Sandaracinus amylolyticus: one gene and its partner. Each later gene encodes a partner of the first gene's protein in a complex. Links are inferred from orthologs where the notes say so. Each region holds a gene or a part of one and is shown on either strand. Other genes may lie near its edges.

What was found. The genes of interacting proteins can lie anywhere in the genome.
Region 2: the proteins of DB32_RS12035 (region 1) and uvrB are in contact, whole or in part, in a crystal structure (PDB 7EGT), measured with the Thermus thermophilus proteins. The link is inferred for Sandaracinus amylolyticus from one-to-one orthologs. Residues at the interface, in WP_096412145.1 of Thermus thermophilus: His654, Arg656, Phe657, Gln666, Asp668, Glu669, Lys680, Arg681, Leu682, Ser683, Lys685, Tyr686, Ala687; in WP_096411307.1 of Thermus thermophilus: Glu23, Leu25, Arg26, Asp27, Gly28, Glu29, Arg30, Phe31, Arg55, Glu326, Asp327, Phe328, Glu379, Ser382, Gln383, His398, Gly400, Arg401.

The regions. Positions count from the first base shown.
Region 1 is NZ_CP011125.1:2,876,311-2,879,308, forward strand. What follows is about bases 51-2,981. They hold DB32_RS12035 (ATP-dependent helicase), read right to left. Parts: upstream 2,664-2,981; coding sequence 438-2,663; downstream 51-437. Other genes in these bases: DB32_RS12030 (TrmH family RNA methyltransferase), read left to right, coding at 51-433; DB32_RS49940 (sigma-70 family RNA polymerase sigma factor), read left to right, coding at 2,737-2,981. Outside these bases: more of DB32_RS12030, read left to right, coding at 1-50; more of DB32_RS49940, read left to right, coding at 2,982-2,998. UniProt on the Escherichia coli protein: A helicase with DNA-dependent ATPase activity. Unwinds DNA duplexes with 3'-5' polarity. Translocates on single-stranded DNA with 3'-5' polarity. Initiates unwinding more efficiently from a nicked substrate than double-stranded DNA.
Region 2 is NZ_CP011125.1:9,775,596-9,778,624, reverse strand. What follows is about bases 43-3,004. They hold uvrB (excinuclease ABC subunit UvrB), read right to left. Parts: upstream 2,585-3,004; coding sequence 500-2,584; downstream 43-499. Other genes in these bases: DB32_RS41360 (hypothetical protein), read right to left, coding at 2,774-3,004; DB32_RS41370 (hypothetical protein), read right to left, coding at 43-468. In the rest of the region: more of DB32_RS41370, read right to left, coding at 1-42; more of DB32_RS41360, read right to left, coding at 3,005-3,029. UniProt on the Escherichia coli protein: The UvrABC repair system catalyzes the recognition and processing of DNA lesions. A damage recognition complex composed of 2 UvrA and 2 UvrB subunits scans DNA for abnormalities.

The DNA of each region.
Region 1 (2,998 bases):
CACCGCGCTGCGGACCGCCCACGCGACAGGCGTCGACGGTGTCGTCATGCTGCGCGGAGGTCGCGAGGGCGCGGCGGATCCGTTCGATCCCGCCTGCGCTCGCGCGTCGATGGGCGCGATCGTGAGCACGACCGTGATCGACGCCGACGTCGCGTCGCTGCGCGCGTTCGCGTCGCGCACCGGGACGCGTCTCGTCGCGGCCGTGCCGCGCGCGCGTCACGACTATCGCGCGGTGAGCTATCGGGGCGCGACCGCGCTCGTGCTCGGCTCCGAGCGCCAAGGCGCGAGCGACGCGATGATCGACGCGTGTGATCTCGCGGTGCGCATTCCGATGGCGACCGCGATGGACTCGCTCAACGCCGCGGTCGCATCGGCGGTGCTGCTCTACGAGGCGTACGGGCAGCGCTGTCCGCCCGAGCGCCGTCGCGCGTGACCGATCACGCGGGGTCGAGGAAGTCGGCGCGGATCGTCTTCTTCCCGTGCCCGGGGAACTCGACGTCGACGTTCGGCGGATCGCCGGTGCCGAAGCGCACCACCTTGCCCTGGCCGTAGCGCACGTGCTTGACGCTCTGCCCGACGCGCAGCGAGACCTGGCCGCCGCTCTTGCGCGTGACCTTGGCCTCGATCGGGCCCGCGGTGGTCGAGAGCACGCGCGACGGGCGCGCATCGAAGCGCTCCACGCGCGTGCTGCCGCGATCCTCGATCCACCCTGCGTTCGCGCGCCCGAAGCTCGGGCGATCCCCGGTGCCACCGACGAACTTCACGTCGGACCCGGGCAGCTCGTCGATGAAGCGCGAGCGCGTGCAGTCGCGCAGGTTGCCGAAGAAGTAGCGCGTGCTCGCCCACGAGAGGATCAGCCGCTCTCGCGCGCGTGTGAACGCGACGTACGCGAGGCGACGCTCTTCTTCGAGCTCCTCGGGATCCGCGTCCTGCTCGAGCCCGCGGAACGGGAACAGCTGCTCCTCCATGCCCGCGACGATCACGACCGGGAACTCGAGCCCCTTCGCGGCGTGCACGGTCATCAGCGTGACGATCTCGTTCTCGCCCTTGCTGTCGCCGCCCTCGGCGTCGGTCTGCAGCGTCACGCGCTCGAGGAACGCGGTGAGCGTCGGCTCTTCCGCTTCCGCGACGAACTGCTCCATCGAGCCCACGAGCTCGGCGAGGTTCTCGAGGCGTGCGTCGGCTTCCGGCGTGTTCTCGGCCTGCAGCGCCTGCACGTATCCCGTCTCGTCGAGCACCGTGCGCGCGAGCCCCGGAAGGTCGAGGTCCGCGACCTTCGCGCGCAGCGACTCGATCAGCCCGACGAAGTCCCCGAGCTTGTTCCCGCCGCGCTCCTCCGACTGCGCCTTGCACGCCTCCCACACGCCGTTGCCCGCGGCCGCGGCGCGATCGAGCAGTCGATCGATCGTCGTCTTGCCGATGCCGCGCGCCGGCACGTTGATGATGCGCAGCAGCGAGACGTCGTCCTCGGGCACCGAGAGCACGCGCAGGTACGCGAGCAGATCCTTCACCTCGGCGCGATCGTAGAAGCGCACGCCCCCGACGACGCGATAGGGCAGCGACGCCGCGCGCAGCGCTTCTTCGAGCACGCGCGACTGCGCGTGGATGCGATAGAAGATCGCGAGATCCGCGAGCGACTTGCCCTCGTTCTTCAGCGCGCGCGCGGTGGTGACGACGAGGTTCGCCTCTTCACGCTCGGTGTTGAGCCGGTGCACCTCGACCTTCGCGCCCTCGTCGTTGTCGGTCCAGAGCTCCTTGGGCTCGCGATCGAACGCGCGCGAGATCACCGCGTGCGACGCGCGGAGGATGCGCTTGGTCGAGCGGTAGTTCTGCTCGAGCTTGACGACGTGCGCGTCCGGGAAATGCCGCCGGAAATCGAGGATGTTGCGGCGATCCGCGCCGCGCCATCGATAGATGCTCTGGTCGTCGTCGCCGACCACGCAGAGCGCGCGGTGCACGCTCGCGAGCGCGAGCACCATGCGCAGCTGCGAGTGGTTCGTGTCCTGGAACTCGTCGACCAGGATGTGCTGGAAGCGCGTCGCGAGCTCTTTGCGCAGCACCTCGTCGTTCTCGAGCGCGCGCACCATGCGGTAGATGAGATCGCCGAAGTCGAGCGCGCTCGCCGCGGCCATGCGCTTCTCGTACTCGGTCACGATCGCGCGCACGTGCGGCGTGTCGACGACCCCGGCGTCGATCTCCGAGGGCTCGACCATCTCCTGCTTCGCGCGCTCGATGCGCCCCGCGATCGACTTCGGCGGGAAGCGCTTCTCGTCCATCTTCAGGTCGCGCAGGACGCGCGTGATCATCGCGCGCTGATCGGCCTCGTCGTAGATCGTGAAGTCGCGCCGCAGGCCGATGCGATCGTGGTAGCGGCGGAGCAGGCGCGCGCACGTCGCGTGGAACGTGCCGACCTGTAGATCGCGCGCGGCGCCCGGCACGAGGTGCTCGAGGCGCTCGCGCATCTCCTGCGCGGCCTTGTTCGTGAACGTGACCGCCAGGATCCGCCACGGCGGGATCCCCCGCTCCGCGACGAGGTTCGCGACCCGGTGCGTGATCACGCGCGTCTTGCCGCTTCCCGCGCCCGCGAAGACCACGAGCGGCGCATCGCCGTGCAGGACCGCGTCGCGCTGGGGCGGGTTCAGGGTCGAGAGGTCGATGGCCATGCGAGCCGTCGCTCATACCCGACGGCGACGCCGTGTTCCAACCCCGCGGGCGTCCGTGCTACGGATCCGCGAGATGACGCGCGCCAGGCGGGACGCCGAGCTCCCTGCGAGCGGCGCGGGGACGCGGCCCTCGGCGGCCAAGTCTCCGGCCGGGCCGCGCGCGTCCGACGACGATCACGACGTCTCGGGCGAGTCCGAGGCGTCGCGCCTCGCTTCGGACGAGAACGCGGCCGACGAGAACCTCGACGCGGCGGTGAATCCCGAGGCATCGGGCGCGTCTGACCCGGACGATGCGAGCCCCGATCGCGATGCCGCCGAGACTCTCGATGCCGCAG
Region 2 (3,029 bases), 6.9 Mb from region 1 along the record:
GCCGTCGACGACGTCGAGGCTCGCCGTTCCGTCGGTGAACGCGACCATGCCCCCGACGTTGCTCGGGACCATCGCGCGACAGCTCGTGCCGGACGCGCTGCACCCGAGCGCGCACTCCGTCACCACCGGCGCGCCGCCGACGCACGTCGTCAGCTGTCCGCCGGCGCAGGTCGGCGGCCCGCTGCAGCCGGCGTCGGGCTGACCTGCGTCGCGTCCCGAGTCGATCCCCGCGTCGATCCCGGCGTCGTCGATGACGATCCCGCCGTCGAAGCCCGCGTCCTCGTCGACGACGCCGGTGTCCCCGGCGTCCTCGTCGATCGAGCTCGCGTCGATCCCGCCTCCGTCGCGCCCGCCGCCGTCGAGCTGTGTCGGTCCGTCCCCTTCGAAGCCCACTCGTTCGAGCGCGCATCCGGTCAGCCCGGCGAGCCCACACGCAGCGACGATGAAGAGAAGACAGCGGTACGTCACCGACCCAGGATCGGGGAACGGGCCGCGCGTTTCAACGTCCCCGCGCGCGTCCCCGATTGCCCGAACGGGCCGCCGCCCCGCGCGCCGGAGCCTTCTTCGCGCTCGACGCGCTCGCCGCCACCGGAGCGCCATCCATCTGCGACTCGAGCTTCTTGATCCGATCGCGCAGCTCCGCCGCCTTCTCGAACTCGAGCTGCTCCGCCGCGAGCAACATCTCGCTGCGCAGCTCCTCGATGCGCTCGGGCAGGCTCTTGCTCGTGTCCTCCGCGACGTCGCGCCCGCGCGGCACGCTCGACCAGTCGGCGCCGCCGCTCGAGGGGTCGAGATCGAGCACCGCGCGCTTCACGGTCTCCGGCGTGATCCCGTGCTCTTCGTTGTATTTCTGCTGGATCTCGCGGCGCCGGTTGGTCTCGTCCATCGCGTACTGCATCGCGTCGGTGACCCTGTCGGCGTACATGAGCACTTCGCCGCGGACGTTTCGCGCCGCGCGCCCGATCGTCTGGATCAGCGAGCGCGGCGAGCGCAGGAAGCCTTCCTTGTCGGCGTCGAGGATCGCGACGAGCGACACCTCGGGCAGATCGAGACCCTCTCGCAGCAGGTTGATCCCGACGAGCACGTCGAACTCGCCGCGCCTCAGATCGCGCAGGATCTCGACGCGCTCGAGCGTGTCGACGTCGCTGTGGAGATAACGAACGCGCACGCCGAGCTCCGAGTAGTACTCGGTCAGATCCTCGGCCATGCGCTTGGTCAGCGTGGTCACGAGCACGCGCTCGTCGCGCTCCACGCGCCCGCGGATCTCGCCGAGCAGATCGTCGACCTGGTTCGTCACCGGCCGGACGTGGATCACCGGATCGATCAGGCCCGTGGGGCGGATGATCTGCTCGACGACCTCGCCCTGCGTCTCCTCGAGCTCGTACTCGCCGGGCGTCGCGCTGACGAAGATCGTGTCGCCCGCGCGCTGCCAGAACTCGTCGAACTGCAGCGGTCGGTTGTCGAGCGCGCTCGGCAGACGGAACCCGTGATCGACGAGGATCTCCTTCCGCGCGCGATCGCCCCGGAACATCGCGGCGATCTGCGGGACCGTCTGGTGCGACTCGTCGAGCACCAGGAGGAAGTCCTGCGCGAAGTAGTCGATCAGCACCGGCGGCGGCTCGTCCTTCATCCGTCCGCTCAAGTGCCGCGAGTAGTTCTCGATGCCGTGGCAGAACCCGGTCTGCTCCATCATCTCGAGGTCGTAGAGCGTGCGCTGCTCGAGCCGCTGCTTCTCGACGAGCTTCATCTCGCTCGAGAGGTCCTCGAGCCGATCCTGCAGCTCGGTCTTGATCCCCTCGATGGCGCGCTTCCGCTGCTCTTCGGGCGTGACGTAGTGCGAGCCCGGGAAGATCGCGTAGCCGCTCAGCTCGCGGATCGGCTTGCCGCGCAGCGGATCGATCTCCTGGATGCGATCGATCTCGTCGCCCCAGAACTCGACGCGGATCGCCTTCGTCTCCTCGCTGACCGGGAAGATCTCGACCACGTCGCCGCGCACGCGGAACGTGCCTCGATGGAAGTCGACGTCGTTCCTCTCGTACTGCACGTCGACGAGGCGCCGCAGCAGCTCGTCGCGCCGGATCTGCTGGCCCTTCTCGATCCGGATCATCATCTCGACGTACGAGTCGCGCGAGCCGATGCCGTAGATGCACGAGACGCTCGCCACGATGATCACGTCGCGACGCGAGAGCAGCGCGCGGGTCGCGCTGTGCCGCATGCGATCGATCTTCTCGTTGATGATCGCGTCTTTCTCGATGTACGTGTCGCTCGACGGGACGTACGCCTCGGGCTGGTAGTAGTCGTAGTAGCTGACGAAGTACTCGACCGCGTTGTTCGGGAAGAGCTCGCGCATCTCGCCGTAGAGCTGCGCCGCGAGCGTCTTGTTCGGCGCCATGATCAGCGCGGGACGCTGCGTGCGCTGGATGACGTTCGCGATGGTGAACGTCTTTCCGCTGCCGGTGATCCCGAGCAGGCACTGACGCTTCGCACCTTGCTCGAGCCCGCGCACCAGCGCCTCGATGGCCGCCGGCTGATCGCCGCGCGGCTGCATGTGCGTCACGAGCTCGAAGCGATCGTCGTTGGTCATGCGAGCCGCAAAAACTAGAGCCCGGAGGCCATGACGGCCAGCCGGGCTCCAGTCTCACCTGTCAGCTTTCTGTCAGGTACGCGCGAACCGATCGCGGGATCCGATCGCGTCGCCCCCGCGGGTCCCTACCGTCCGCGCGCCTCGCGCGCTGCCGTCCGAGACCTGCGGGACGCGCACTCCAGTGAGGGATCAGCAGTGGCGGCCACGACCCGCGGGGTCGTTGGGATCGCTGTCGCTGCAGCTGCGGCGACCACGACCGCAACCGGCGCGATCGGCGTTGGGGCCGCCGTCGCTGTCGGTGACGCCGTTGCCGCGTCCACGGCCGCCGGGATCGGCGTTCGGGCCACGATCGCTGTCGGTGCACTGCGCTTCCGCCTGGCTCGGCGTCGTCGCGGCGATGATGCCTGCCGCGCCGAGCACGGCGCCTCCGAGCAGCGCGATGCTC